DNA from 2 places in the Colwellia sp. BRX10-9 genome. Region 1 is predicted to be linked to the other one. Evidence: riboswitches for the same ligand, from Rfam matches in the RefSeq annotation. Region 1 holds a riboswitch; the other holds the start of a gene.
What was found. Region 1 has a riboswitch for cobalamin ahead of cobO (cob(I)yrinic acid a,c-diamide adenosyltransferase). Riboswitches for the same ligand answer to the same signal wherever they lie in the genome.
Positions count from the first base shown of each region.

Region 2: linked by a shared signal. The riboswitch ahead of H4J69_RS10460 (TonB-dependent receptor) and the one ahead of cobO (cob(I)yrinic acid a,c-diamide adenosyltransferase) in region 1 are both predicted to bind cobalamin.

Region 1 is NZ_JACGVV010000037.1:14-8,022, reverse strand. It holds gene H4J69_RS16850 (DNA internalization-related competence protein ComEC/Rec2) at 1-480, opposite strand, end outside; gene H4J69_RS16845 (DUF2062 domain-containing protein) at 542-1,054, shown strand; gene lolE (lipoprotein-releasing ABC transporter permease subunit LolE) at 1,126-2,415, opposite strand; gene lolD (lipoprotein-releasing ABC transporter ATP-binding protein LolD) at 2,425-3,108, opposite strand; gene H4J69_RS16830 (lipoprotein-releasing ABC transporter permease subunit) at 3,101-4,339, opposite strand; gene H4J69_RS16825 (M13 family metallopeptidase) at 4,670-6,742, shown strand; cobalamin riboswitch at 6,895-7,039, shown strand; gene cobO (cob(I)yrinic acid a,c-diamide adenosyltransferase) at 7,162-7,767, shown strand.
Region 2 is NZ_JACGVV010000015.1:27,577-35,585, forward strand. It holds gene H4J69_RS10455 (cadherin repeat domain-containing protein) at 430-1,914, opposite strand; gene H4J69_RS10460 (TonB-dependent receptor) at 1,915-3,978, opposite strand; cobalamin riboswitch at 4,008-4,179, opposite strand; gene H4J69_RS10465 (MarR family winged helix-turn-helix transcriptional regulator) at 4,575-5,021, opposite strand; gene H4J69_RS10470 (sigma 54-interacting transcriptional regulator) at 5,039-6,448, opposite strand; gene H4J69_RS10475 (hypothetical protein) at 6,451-7,038, opposite strand; gene H4J69_RS10480 (cell wall metabolism sensor histidine kinase WalK) at 7,038-8,009, opposite strand, start outside.

The DNA.
Region 1 (8,009 bases):
TCGCACCGTAAGTTGCCATTTCTGGCCTTGGTTAATCTTAGTAACTTTTTTTAAGTGATCCGGTTTAACAGACTTATGATCCCAACGCAGACGAATATTTATCTTTGATTGAAGTTTTTGTTGATTGACTTCTTCAACAACAAAATTAAAACGTGATACTTGTTTAACCCTTTCATCCTTGTTTGTTTTACGCGTTAATGACTTTGGAATATTAGCAACAACACCTCTTACCGTTAAGGTTGTACCGAAAAAATCATCTGTAATTAGGCTATTAACTTGCCATATATTTTGATAAACGAAGCCAGCATAGAGTAACCAAGCACAGCCAAAAAAGAGCCCACTATAACTCCGTAACCTTTTGATGAGACAAAAAATGACAGCAAAACAAAAACAAATATAAACTTGCGAAATGTCTGGTACTATCGGTAAGAATAGTGACAAAATAGCACCGATAAAAAATGTAAATAGCCACCGTTCCATAGTGATTAATTTCCGTATCTGTCTAATCGATAAATAAAGCCTAGATAATATAAGTAAGTATATGCCTAAAAAACTCTTCAAGCGTTATATGCCGGATCACAACACCATAAAAAATAATAAACATTTAAAAATTTTTGGTGCGTCATTGCATAACCCCAACTTATGGCATTTAAACCGTAATTCTGTCGCAAAAGCTTTTGCCGTAGGTTTATTTTTTGCCTTTATCCCGGTACCTTTTCAAATGGTTTTAGCTGCTGGTGTTGCTATTATAGTACATTCGAATTTGCCACTTTCTGTTGCACTCGTTTGGATAACTAATCCGCTCACAATACCCGCAATTTTTTATGGCTGTTATATGGTTGGCATCTGGCTACTAGGCCGATCTGAAAAAGAATTTGTATTTGAAGCGAATTGGCAATGGCTGGTTGATAGTTTATCAACTATTGGACCAGCATTTTTACTTGGCTGTGGCGTGCTAGCGGTACTTTTCTCGCTAATAGGTTATTTTGCCATACATGGCCTATGGCGATATTCTGTTATCAAACAATGGAATAAACGTAAAAGTAGAAAGTAGAAAGTAAAAATCTGCTCTAGTCTCGCGTTGGTGATAAAAATCATCTGTTAATAATGTAAAAGCGAAACCCGCTACATTTGTCCTAACACCTGCGCTGGCTCAACATTAGTTGCTTGCCATGCGGGGTAAATAGTCGCCAGTAAACTCATCAGTAAAGCCGTAAAAACAGTGATTACAACATCAGTTTGGCTTAAGTGAGTGGGAAGAAAGTCGATAAAATAGATATCACCTGATAACACTTTTACGTTAAGAAGTGTTTCTACTGCAGTAACAATATCAGTTAAATTTAATGAGATAACAATACCTAACACTGTCCCCACTAGACAACCCACGACTCCATTAACCAGTCCTTGAAACATAAAGGTCATCATTATAACGCTCGCCGGTGCTCCCATAGTTTTTAAAATAGCGATATCACCTTTTTTCTCATTGACTGCCATAATAAGCGTTGAAACAATATTAAAACTTGCTACCGCTATGACTAATATTAAGACAATAAACATCACTAATCGTACAAGTTGTATATCATTAAAAATATGGCCGTGACTTCGTGTCCAATCATAAATGGCAACATAAGTATCATCAAAGCTATAAGCAACATCACGTGTTACCTGGGGCGCTTGAAAAACATCAGCTACTTTTATGCGAATTCCCTGAACTTGCCCCTTCGCGAGATTAACCATTTTTTCGGCATGCTCAAGTGAAAGATATACAGAGTTTTCGTCAATCGTACCGCCAAATTTAAAAATGCCAACAACTTTTACTTGGTGCTTAACCGGCACAGGAAATTTAGCACTCACTTGCTGGTTATTTTTTTGGGCAATAACACTCGATAGTAACAATTGTAGTGAGTCGCCTAATTCAAGTTGTAATTTTTTTGCAACTCCCGAACCGATAACAACACCAACCGTAGGGTTTTCGGTATTTTCATTATCAACGATCGCTTGCCAGCTGCCGGCAATCATATAATCGGCAATGGTAGAAACTTGCTGTTCTAACTTTACATCGACACCACGCACAGCAACGGCTTTGAGTTCACTGCCATGTTGCATCATACCGGTAAGTTTAATCACAGGTGCAGCGGCTATCACTTGTGGATGTTGTTGTGCTTTCGCCACGTGTTTTTGCCAGTTATCTATCGGCGTATTAATAGCAATTAGCTCACCGTGAGGAATAACCGACAGCAAATGTTGCGCTAATGCTCGCTCGAAACCGTTCATTGCTGAGAGCACTATAATCAATACCATTACACCAAGCGCAATACCGATAGTGGAAGATGCTGAAATAAACGAAGAGAAGCCATTACCGTTTCGGCTACGCACATAACGTAAACCTAAAAATAAACTTAATGATTTGGTCATTTAAAAGCCTTAACTTTCAAGGGGCGCTAACCGGCCGTGCGATAAACGTAGTTGACGATCCATTCTGGCAGCAAGTATTAAGTCATGGGTAACAATAACAAAACTGGTGTTTACCGTTTTATTAAGGTCACGTAATAACTGATATATTTGCTCTGCGGTATCAAAGTCTAAATTACCTGTTGGTTCATCAGCTAATATTAATGAAGGTTTAGTCACTAATGCCCGAGCAATAGCGACACGTTGACGCTCACCACCAGAAAGCGCGGAGGGCCGGTGCTCAAAGCGGTGACTTAACCCAACCTGTGTGAGCATTTCTTGTGCGGCAGCTAGGGCCGATTTAGGTGAATCCCCGCGAATCAGTAAAGGCATTGCCACGTTTTCTTGTGCTGAAAACTCCATCATTAAATGATGGAATTGATAAATAAAACCAATATGTTTATTGCGAAATTTAGCACGTTGCTTGTCAGATAACTGGTGGATATCAACACCGCTAATAAAGACCTGCCCTGAAGATGGAGAATCGAGTGCTCCAGCTATATGTAAAAAAGTACTTTTACCACAACCAGAGCTGCCCACTATAGCAACAAGTTCACCCGCATCTACTGACAAATCAAGCCCGTCTAAGACTTTGGTTTCAATGCTACCTTGATAATATGACTTTGATAATTGCTGACAAAGTAAACCTTTACTCATTTCGTAAAACCTCGGCAGGCTCTGTTAAAGAAGCCTGATAAGCGGGATATAATGTAGCAATAAAACTCATCGCTAACGCTGATAAAACAATACTAAACACATTGTTCACTGATAGTTCGACGGGCAAAGACTGCCCTGCTCCCAATAAATTAACACCGAGAAGGGTAAATATAGTGTTTAAATTTAAGGTTAGTATGGCGCCAACCACAGTACCGATAGTGACGCCCCAAAAACCATTAACTAAACCTTGAGTAATAAATATTTTTACCACGCCAAGACGATCTAGCCCAAGTGTTTGTAAAATACTAATTTCACCCTTTTTTTCGATAACAACCATCACTAAAGCGGAAACAATATTAAACGCGGCAACGGCAATAATTAAGCTCAACATCAACCACATCATATTTTTCTCCATGCGCACAGCAGAAAATAAAGCGCCTTGAGTATCGCGCCATGTCGTAAAATCATACTGTGGATATTGTTGTTTTAAACGTTTGACCACTTGCTCAGCAGCAAAAGCATCATCAAGATACAAACGAAGTTTTTCAACGCCATCACCTCTTTGTCGATGAAGTTTTGCGCCATCTTTACTGTGAATATAGACCAGTCCTTCATCAACTTGTGAGCCAACACTAAAAATACCAGCGATGGTAAAAGTGCGTTGCACCGGAATTCTCCCCATTGGGGTAAATACGGTTTTATTAGGCAGTGTTAAACGTATTTTATCACCCAAATCGACATCAAGTTGCCTTGCTAACGACTGTCCGATAACAATGGCAAAGCTCTGTGTCGATAGATTATCTAAATGTCCTGATACCATAGAGTTGTTAACAATATTGTGCTGCTCGAATTCAGGCATGATTCCTTGAATGAGTACACCGCGTAATGCGCCAGAATTAGCTTGTATGAGTGCTTCACTTTCCAACAAAGGAGTAACTTCTTTAACTTTAGGCGTAAGTAATAATTGTTCACGTAGGATTTGCCATGTAGGTAAAGCATTGTTTTTGTTTTGCTGAGGTTGATTGGCGACGACAATATGGGGAACTAGACCCAATATTCTCCGTTTTTGTTCACCTTCTAAACCGTCCATAACGGAAACAACGGTGATCAATGATGCGACACCCAGGACGATACCGACAATGGAGAAAAAAGTGATAAAGGATACAAATCCAGAACTTTTACGGCTACGACTATAGCGTAGCCCAATGAAAAAACTGACGGGTTGAAACATTAATTAAACTTCATCTTATGTTATTCAGTAAGAGAACTATTACTCTATAAGTAGCCACAGCATAGCACAGTCAATGTTTTATTTGGCAGCAAAAAAGCCAACAATTAATATTGATAAAAATCAAAGTAAAAAATATTACGATTACTTTCAATTAGTTAAATAAAAAAATAAAAAAATCATCAGGCTTAATGTACAAAATAAAATACGGCACTGCTGATACATTATGTAAAAATTCATGTCCAAATCTAGTAAAAAGCCCTGTAACCCTTTAGTATCAATGCGTTTACCATTTTATAACCATATTCTTTACTTAATAATAATGAGATTACCATGAAAAAAATAATAACAGGTGCAGTCTGTTCTTCGTTATTGTTGCTTGCCGCTTGCAACGACAATCCAGAAAGCACTGAGACAACTAAGCAAGAAATGCCTATCATGCAAAAAACTGCATTAGCTTCAGGTATCGACAAAGCAACAATGGACTTATCCGTTCGTCCACAAGACAACTTTTATCGTTATGTAAACGGTGCTTGGTTGAACGCTAATGAAATCCCTGGAGATAAAACGTCAATTGGTGCCTTTTATGACTTACGTGACGAAGCTGATGACAATGTAAAAGTAATCATTGAAGAATTAGCAGCAACAGAAAATTTAAAAATGGGCAGCGACGAGCAAAAAGTAGCTGACTTATTCCGTTCATATATGAACATGGATGCACGTAATACTGCAGGTACGGCTCCTATCCAACCATTATTTGATAGCATCAATGGTTTAAAAGACAAGAATGAACTTGCGACATTTTTTGGTGAAAATCAAAAAAATGGTGTAGGTAGCCCATTAGCGTTTTATATCAGCGTTGACGGTAAAGACTCAACTCGCTATGCCACTCATATTTGGCAAACAGGTTTAGGCTTACCCGACAGAGATTACTACTTTGATGAAACCGAACGTTTTGCCGCATTACGTAAAGGTTATGTTGCTCATATTGAAAATATGTTCAACTTAGCTGGTTTGAAAAACGGTAAAGCTGCTGCGCAAACGGTCATGGCAATTGAAACTAAATTAGCAGGTTTTCATTGGACAAAAGTTGAAACTCGTGACAGCAGTAAAACTTACAATAAATTCGATGTCGCTGACTTAAACACAGTTACTGATGCATTTAACTGGAATGCTTACCTTGCTGCTCAAGGCGTATCAGCCCAAAAAGACATCATTATTAACCAACCTTCATTTGTTAAAGGTTTTGGCGAAATATTTGCAGCAACCTCATTAGCTGATTGGCAAACTTACTTAACTTTCCATACCTTAAGTAACTTTGCTGGTTCTTTAACCGCTGATTTAGATAATGAAAATTTTGACTTTTATTCTCAGCAGTTAAGAGGACAAAAAGAACAACGTCCAATGTGGAAGCGTGGTGTTGGCGTAGTTAACAGCAATTTAGGTGAGGTTATTGGTAAAGTTTATGTGAGCCGTCACTTTAAGCCTGAAGCTAAAACCCGAATGACACAACTTGTTGAAAACTTACGCGGAGCATATGGTGCAAGTATTGATGAACTAGAGTGGATGTCTGATTCAACTAAAAAAGCTGCCCATGTAAAACTAGCAAGCTTTGATCCTAAAATTGGTTACCCAAATAAGTGGGAAGATTACTCCGCACTTGTTATTAAAGGTGATGACTTAGTTGGCAATAAAATGCGTTCTGGTAGTGTTTCTCATCAAAAAGAAGTCGCTAAGTTAGGTGGTCCAATTGATAAGCAAGAATGGGGCATGACGCCGCAAACTGTTAATGCTTATTACAATCCAACTAAGAATGAAATTGTTTTCCCTGCAGCCATATTACAACCACCATTTTTCAACTTAGCCGCTGACGATGCGGTTAACTATGGCGGTATTGGCGCGGTTATCGGTCATGAAATGGGTCACGGATTTGACGACCAAGGGAGTAAGTATGATGGCGACGGTAACATGCGTAACTGGTGGACTGAAGCAGATTTAGCAGCCTTTAAAGTTCGCACCGATGACTTGGTAAAACAATACGATGGCTATTCAGTATTTGAAGACTTAAATGTAAACGGTTCTTTAACACTGGGCGAGAATATTGGTGATTTATCAGGGGTAACTATCGCGTATAAAGCTTATATTGCTTCATTAAATGGTAAAGAAGCACCGGTAATTGACGGACTAACTGGCGATCAACGTTTCTTCATGGGCTTTGCTCAAGTATGGCGTGGAAAAAAGGTTGAGAAATCATTACGTAATCAAGTAGCAACTGACCCTCATTCACCTGGTGAGTTCCGTGCATTAGGCTCTTTATCTAACATGCCTGAATTCTACAAAGCGTTTAACGTTAAAGAAGGTGATGCTATGTATATCGCCCCTGAGAAACGTGTAAAAATTTGGTAAGCCAATGGCTTAATTAAATAACGTTATTATTAGAAAAACACTAAAAAGCCAACAACTATTGTTGGCTTTTTTATTACTGAAAATACCCGGCCTTAGATTCTATTTATCAAAAACATAAAATCAATGATGTTTAATACCGCTAGATATTGTAAATAATTATAAATCTCGTAAACTAACGCAACGTAAATGTGTTTAGGGAATAAGGTGAGAAACCTTGACTGTTCCCGCAACTGTAAATTGTAGTGACTTAAGAGTTGCCAATGAGTCAGCATACCTATCCACAATAAAATCACCACCATTAACATCAATAAAATCGTGCGGGAATACACGGTAAATTGCTATTTTTTAAGGGCCCCCCTTAACGTTAGCCTTGCCTTTTCTCCTCTTTAAAAAAACTATAATTACCCATAGGAATACTCATGGTTGACGAAACACAAAAAAGTGAAAAACACCAAGCACGCATGCAAAAAGTAAAAGACAAAGTTGATGCAAGAGTTGATGCTGCCACTGATGAACGCGGTATATTAATTGTAATTACAGGTAACGGTAAGGGTAAGTCAACATCAGGATTTGGCACGCTAACTCGCGCAGTAGGACACGGTCTAAACGCAGCAGCCATTCAGTTTATAAAAGGCACTTGGGCTTGTGGCGAAAGAAATGTCCTAGAAAAGCTCGGCGTACCTTTTCACGTGATGGCAACAGGGTTTACTTGGAATACACAAGATAAATCAACCGATATTGCCGCTGCTCAACTTGTTTGGAAAGAAGCAAAGAAACTATTAGCTGACGAAACCGTTGATGTTGTGCTACTTGATGAACTGACTTACATGCTGTCGTTTAAATACCTTGATCTTGATGAAGTACTAGACGCCATCGCTAATCGCCCGCCGATGCAACATGTAATAGCCACAGGCCGTGGCGCACACCGTTCACTCTTAGAATTAGCTGATACAGTAAGTGAAGTGCAATCGATTAAACATGCTTTTGATAATAATATAAAAGCACAAAAAGGTATTGATTGGTAATAACTCAGCCATATTGATACCAACTACGTTATGTTGATACCAACTACGTCATGCTGATAACAACTACGTCATGTTGATAACAACTACGTCATGTTGATACCAACTACGTCATGCTGAATTTATTTCAGTATCAGCATGGCGAAATGACAACCTAAAATCGAGCTTTCATGTGTTACACGCATAATGTCTGAGATTGATCTCTTCAGATCACTTTTACTACAAAGACGACATATCTTAATTTT
Region 2 (8,009 bases), on a different contig from region 1:
TACCACGGGAAGTAATGCTTTTTATTGAGCTTAATTTAAGTCTAATATGTTGTCATTACACGATAAAGTCTTGATGAATTAGACTTCTCATATTACATCGAGCTACGAGTCATATCACCGCAGGTTATTCATCTTAAATAGCAAAGTGATATAACAAAAAATACCTGCTGAGTTTAGCTACTACATTAGTTCTGCAGACGTAATTGCTATGATATAAGATTCAACAAGTTATTGGCCGGCTAACAGCAAGTGACACTTGATATGACGTCCAATAAGGCCGTTCTCGAACTCAGACAGATGAATGCAATTAAACCCTTTAATATTGTGCGTTAACTAAACTTAATATAGCACTGAGAAAAAATAAAAAAGGGCACATAAATATGTGCCCTAAATCAAATTATTTCTTAATGTCTTACCTTTAAGAGAATCTTATTCAATAAAGGCAATTGCAGATGGGTTTAATTCTGTTGCAAGTCTTGGAAATGCTTTAAGGTTAGTTTCAGTATTTATAACATCAACGCCTGGCTTCTCTGGATTGCTTACGCTAAGCCAAAGAAAGTTGGCAGCATCTAAAGCAATATAGCTAATTTGTTCGGTGCCCGTAGCCGCTACCTTTTCATTAGCAATAACACCCGTTGTCGGGTTAAAGGTATATACCGTTGAAAGCTCATAATAACTTGGCGTAAAAAATGTTTCACTGGCAACAAAATAGCCTTTTGTTTCGGATACAACGACACTTGAACCAATAAAAGCACCGGTATTATTTTCAATATCTGCAGCAGACAAAACACTGCTCAAGTTATAATCACTTGTCGCTATCGCTTCGATGCGACTAGAGGTTAAGTCAGTACTGCTATATGAGTTACGTGTTGTAACATATACCGTATCGCCTTGACTCACTATACTATGACCCAGTGGGTTTAAGCCTTGAAGCGGAATACCTTTAAGATTATCATTTTCATCAGCATTTGTTTCAATCTCTTGGTCTGTCGCTGTATCAAAAACGGCTACATAAGCTGTGTTTGGTGAAAAAGAGTCTGATAAACGTTGCATAGCAATAAACAGTTTACCGTCAGCAATTGTCGCAGAGGCAGGGTTTGGTGTGCCATTACTATTGTTATCAGCGATGTAGCTAGATAGATCTAATTGACCTAATTTGAAATCTTCAAATTGTGTTGCCTGAGGATTAACAATCCAAACTTTGTCTGAACCGTAACGTAAAAGATAAGCTTTGCTTTCATTGACCGACACTAAGTCATAGGGATTACGAGTATTTGAATCGCCGGTATCTTGGGTTGTATATGACCAAACTTCTGTATCAAGGGCATCAGCATTATATTTTGAAATAGAATCAATGTTATAACGGCCAATGTGAAAAACGTCTTTATTGTAGCTACGAACAGTATAGTCAGAGGCATCTTTAATATAATAGCCTTTGGTGACTTGCTCTGTAATTGGGTCTAAGGTCACAACTTCAGAGCCTGAAAAATCAGGTGCAACTGTTTGAACAACCGCGAATGATGGTGTGTCTTTCACATCACCGACACTCACTTGAATAGCCAATTCACCGGTTAAGTTCTTTTTACTGTCATCCGTTGCAACAATTGTGACAGCGAAAGGACCGACTTCACCGCTGTCAAAATCAGGAGCCTCTATAAAGCTTAATTCACCACTTTGTGTGATGCTAAATAAACCACTTGAATTACCCGTAAGTGAAAGTACGATAGCGTCGCCATCGGCATCAGTAGCATTATAGGTGCCAACTGATGTTCTGTTTTCTTCTATCGTTGGGCTACTTGCGCCGGTAACTATTGGTGCGACATTACTTTTTGAACTTCCGCCACAGCCTGCAAGAGCAACAGTGCTCAGTACTAAACTTAATGGTAATATGTGTTTTTTAAAGCTAGTTAACATTTAAAATCCCTTAATTGTGTATTTTATTTTTAAGCTGCGACCCTGCGATGTTCTATTCGCAAGATCTTGGTATTTATCGTTAAATAAATTATTGGCGGCAAAAGATATTCTATGTTTGCCTTTTTTCCAGTTGACTGAAAAATCTGATACGGTGCGGTTGGCTGGATTACCATTACCTACATGACCGTTATTATTTTCAATTCTGTTAATGAGATTGAAGTACAAGTCTTTATCTTTACTTACTTTAAATGACATATTCCATGCGGAATTTACCTTGTATTTCAACGCTACGCTGTACTGTTGATGATATATACCAGGTAGTTTCTTCTTATTAAATGCGACAAATTTTGATGTGGTTTCACTGTCTATAATATTGGCTTGTAGTGCGAAAGATAATTGTGTTAATAATTGATAATTTGTTTGAATTTCAATGCCTAACAAGTCTGCATTACTGACATTTCTATAGCTACCGACATTACTTGAGTTAAAAATGGCGACAATTGAATTTTCTAATTTTTGTTGGTAAATAGATGAAGATATAGACAGACTTTTGTAAAGGTACTGCCCACCCATTGAGAGTGTTTTTGCTTCTTCTGGCAATAAATTATCATTACCCTTAAAGGAGCCTCTATCACCAAATAATTCGTATAATGTCGGTGTTCTCACACCATTACTTAAGTTACTGGTAACTTTTAAATTACCTTGCTTAAAGCTTAACCCGACTTCAGTTGTTTGATAATTATCATTGGCTACAAACTTAGCTGCACTGGATTGATTAATCGCTATGTTTGAATTTTTCTCTTGTAGGTTACTCAACAATGCATACACTTCTATGGGGAGTGACTCGGGTTGCCATTCAATGCGAGAGCCTATGTTGAGTTGTTCTTGTTTTGCTGAAATATCACATGACGCTATACCATTACATTGTGTTGGTTTTCCGTTGTGTTCGCTAACAGAGCTGAAATTTTGTTTATTAAAACTGACAAATGGCACTAGATTAAACTCGTTCCATGTAAGGTAAGGTTTAAAGCCGATATGTTTTTTTGTTGTTTCATAATCATTGATATCAAGTTTTATCGAGTCGGGACTTGAAATATAACGCTCATCTTTATTTTCAGCGTAGGCTTCAAATTCAATTGAATTTAGCCAAGGGGATTTGCTTAACCATTGATGTTGATAGCTATAGCGTAAGTTGTCAGAGTTTAACGTCGAATTGTTTTCAGGGGAGTTGTTTTGGTAATTAGGCAGGGCTTTTTCTTGATCGTTATATTGTACATTGACCCTGATCTGATGTTGATTAAATTGGAATATGTCGTTTATAAAAAAAGACTTCTTTGTAAATTCATTATTTCTTAATGCTTGTCTGTCAGACGTATCACTACTACTAAAGCCCGCTGGAACGATAAAATCGTAATCGTTGTCACTGTTAATATAATGACCACCAAAAGACAGACTGTGAGTTTTAAATGCTTTATTATAAAGCGCATTAACTTCTTGATAGCCAAATGAGCCGGTGGCCAAGGTTAATTTACTGGAGTCTTCAGTGGGGTTGTAAGTGTTAATGCGAATAACACCACCTATAGGGGTAGCGCCGGTACCAATCGCTTGATTTTTACTGATTTCAATACTTTCAATTTGTTCTGTGGGTATCTGGTTTAAATCAAAACCACCAAATTGGCTATCGTTAATCAGTTGACCATCAATATAAAGTTGGACCTGCTTACTACTCGACCCTCTAATTGAAACAGAGACAGGATTACCAATTCCACTTATTTGGCGAATTTGAATGCCATTTATCGACTGTAAAATATCGGCAAGCGTTTGCGATGAGTATATAAAGCTTTCGCGATGTAATACTTGATAATTAGGTGTATTAAATGACTGATCATTAACAACTTCAATGACTTCTATATCGTCAGTTGACACGTCTTCTACTTGCGCAAATACAGGCATCGCTATGAGTAAAGGAACAAAGATATTTCGTAAATAAGAAAAAATAATAACCTCAAAAAATTTTGAGGGAGGTACGGAAGGATCATGACAACTAGCTATTGCTAATGTCATTAAATTCCGTAGCGCCCACCGCACTGCAAGTCATTCGATATCATTTAGGCCGGTCTCCGGGCTTAACTTTACATAGCGTAAAGTATTACCGTTGCGGGGGCAGCGTTAGAATTATGCATAGCATGTACTAACTTCCCGATTATCTCTAATTCATACCTTGTTAAAGTATAAATATTGAGCACCTAATCAATTATGGTCGTTATTTTGAGACTATTAATATAGCTTGTCAACAGTTAGAGTATTAAATCTATAGTTCATGGCTAGTTAGCTTTAATCGTTCGACGGGTTTAACGCAACGTCATTTACTCTATATTTTGACCCAGCCCTTTGAGTTCAGAGGTAAAACATGTCGTATTATCAGAAAAATTTTGTTGCCAGACTATTTTATCTGATGGTATTAACGATGATCTGGTGAGGCATTTTTTGAAGTTACTGACACTTTAGTGACGGCAATTTCTTCTTTTTAATTAATAATGAGTCGTTCAATAACAGCCGATAAAACCTAAGCTCTACGGTAGGTATTTATTGTCTGCCAATTTCACCTAGGCTGTTTAATGGTGAGTTTGGCTAGTCATTATCAGCGACAATTGTCATTGTTATTGATTCGCTATATCCACTGATTTTAAAGTTAATTTTTCAATAATATTAGCTAGCTGATTTTTTTCTTCAGCACTTAATACCGATAATAGTTCTTGCTCACGAGCTAGCACCATAGGTATTAACTGTTGATATATCGCCAAACCTTGCGTGGTTAGTTTTAATAGCGAAGAGCGTTTATCGGATTTATCTGTGTTTTTAACCAATAATCCCTGAGCTTGCATCCTTGTTATTGCCCGGCTCGCCGGCATTTTTTCTAAGTTAGTTTGTTCACCTATCTGCTTTGCGGATAATAACTCTCCGTTACCTAAGCTGGCTAGCACTCGCCATTCTTGACGAGAAAGCTCAAATCTTCCTGTGTAAATGTCAGCAATGTTATCACTCACTTTTACTTGTAGTTGCGTCAGCTGATAAGGAAAAAAGTTGGTTAAGTGTAAGCTTTTCATCGTTTAGTTATGCTCGGCTATGCTTGTGAAATCATGTTGTTATCTACTCTAAATGATTCGGCATTTAAGTGATGTTTTTTCAATAATTTATAGAATTCTGTTCGGTTTCGCTGCGCTATTTTTGCGGCTTGTGAAACATTACCTTCGGTGGTTTTTAGTAATTTTGCTAAGTAGTCACGCTCGAATTGCTCTCTCGCTTCTTGAAAAGAAGGCAGCTGTGCACTTTCATTACGTAAAGCATTATTAATTAAACTCTCACTAATTAATGGCTCGGTAGATAAAGCGACGCATTGCTCAACAACATTTTGTAATTGTCTAATATTACCGGGCCATTCAGCCCTAATTAAAATCTCCATCGCGGCTTGGCTAAAGCCGTTTATTTTATGACTGGTACTTTTAATCGCGACTGTTAAAAAGTGCTGGGCAAGCAAAGGAATATCTTCACGTCGTTCAGACAGGGCTGGTAAAGTGAGTTCCACAACATTTAAGCGGTAGTAAAGATCTTCACGAAAGCTTTTATCTATGATGGCTTGTTGTAAATTTTTATGGGTAGCGGCAATAATACGGACATCGACTTTTACTGACTGGGCACTGCCGACTGGGCGCACTTCTTTTTCTTGTAAGGCGCGTAATAATTTAACTTGAAAGCTCATCGGCATGTCGCCGACTTCATCAAGAAATAACGTACCGCCATGGGTTGATTGGAAAAGCCCTTGATGATTTTTATCTGCGCCAGTAAAAGCACCTTTACAGTGTCCAAATAACTCCGACTCGAGTAATTGTTCAGGTATTGCCGCACAATTAATCGCCGTAAATTTTTTATCATGACGCTTACTTGCTAAATGCACGGCTTTTGCCAGGAGTTCTTTACCTGTACCACTGGGACTATGGATCAATAAACTAAAGTCACTTTGGGCAACTTGATAAGTTTGCTGTAACAACGAAGACATAACGGCACTTCGGCTAATTATTTTCTTGCGCCAAATATCGGCTTTTTTGTCGGTATTATGAGCGCTACTTTGTGGTTGTAAGCGAATGGCTTCTTGCACAGTAGAGAGTAATTCTTGGCTTTCAAAAGGTTTGGTTAAAAAACTAAATACGCCTTGCTTAGTCGCACTAATAGCATCGGGTATCGTGCCGTGTGCGGTCATAATGATGACGGGCAAATTAGGCTGTTGCTGACGGATTTTTTCAAATAATGCCATACCGTCCATACCTTCCATACGTAAATCGCTGATCACTAATTGCGGATGAAATGTTTCTAAAATACCTAAAGCCATTTTAGCACTGTTTGCTGACTCTATTTGATAACCCGCAGCAGATAAGCGGATACCAAGTAATCTTAATAAACTGGGATCGTCATCAACAAGTAGTATTTTTTCACTTTTTTGCTGATCGAATTTTTTGCTGTTTGTTGAAACCATCATTTTTACTGCCCATGCTCATTAATATTATGTTCTATTTTTCTCAGCTGATTTATTTGCTGCTTTAACACTTCTAATTGTTGTTGTTGATCTTGATAGGCTTGCTTAATGAGCTGTCGCGCCTTTTTTTCTTGCGATAGTTCATTCAGTTGTAATATCTGCTGGTTGAGTTGTGTTTTTAACATACTAAAAAAGGCAAAGTCGCTTTGGCTTAGATTGTTTTTACTCAGGGTAATAAGCGACAGCTGATTTAATTTACTTTTTGCGGTAAACGGATTGTGAACCGGTGAATGAGGTAGAGCAAAAAATAGTGCTGATTTTAATTGCCATTCAATAGTTTCAGCACTGTTATTTTTATCTTGTTTGATTAACATGCTCTCGGCTAACGAAACTAATTGATGTTGGTGTATTTTATCGGCAATTTGTGCTTGGTTTAACTCGACTAAAGACAAATAATATTCTGTATAATCAAGGGGGCCACTGTTAATGTGATGGCTTTTATTGTCGCTGTTTAGTAACTGACAACCCGTTAACACGGGCAGTAATAACAGTAAAAAACTAACAGTGAGTATTCTATAAAATAAATATAACATTACACTGATACTCCACTCATTTTTTTTGTTAGAAAAGCATTAGGCAAGGTTATTGTCATGGCAGTGCCACTATTTTTACCTGTGTTACTGGTTATATTAATGGTGCCATTTAAGCGCATCAGTAACTCCTTTACTATGGTTAAACCTAAACCACTACCTTTTATTTTGGCATTCTTTGCCGGTGTTCCTTGATAAAAAGCATCAAATATTTTTTCTTTTTGGCTACTGGCTATTCCGCGACCTTGGTCAATAACGGTTATCGACAACAGACTATTATCAAGTGAACAGTTAATGTTAATAACATTATTGTCGTGCGAGTATTTTATCGCATTGGATAAGAGGTTATCTAAAATAACACTTAATTGTTTGGCATTGACCTTGAGTTGTATTGCGTGGTTTTTATAGTCAATGGTTAAGTTTTTCTGTTTAATATCTAAAGTTCTTTGCTGTAATACCTGAGTAACTAACAATGATAAATCAACAATTTCAGTATCTTGTAAACTGGTCGAGTCGAGCACAATATTAAAGTCAAGTAAGTCTTCAATTAAACGTTGCAAGCGGGTAACACTGCTACGGATAATGTTAGATATTTCTTGCTGCTCGGGGTTTAACTCACCAACACTGTTATCGTACAGTAATTCTGTTCCCTCTCTAATGGCGGCAAGTGGCGTTTTTAGTTCATGGGAAATATGACGAATAAAACTCGATTTTTGTAACTCCAGAGCATGCAAGCGCTTGCGCATCACTTCCAAGGCGTCAGCAATTTCTGTCATCTCAGGTGAGCCATGTAAAGTGACCTTTTTTTCAAAGTCTCCTAATGCTAAATGATGTATTTTACTGAGTAATTGCTTGAGCGGTTTAGTGATTAAATAGATAAAAATTGCGGCGATAAGCAAAGTAAAGGGAATGATAAGTAAGCTTTTCAGCATATCGTGTCTAACACCGTTGGCTGAATCTTTAACCTGTTCTAC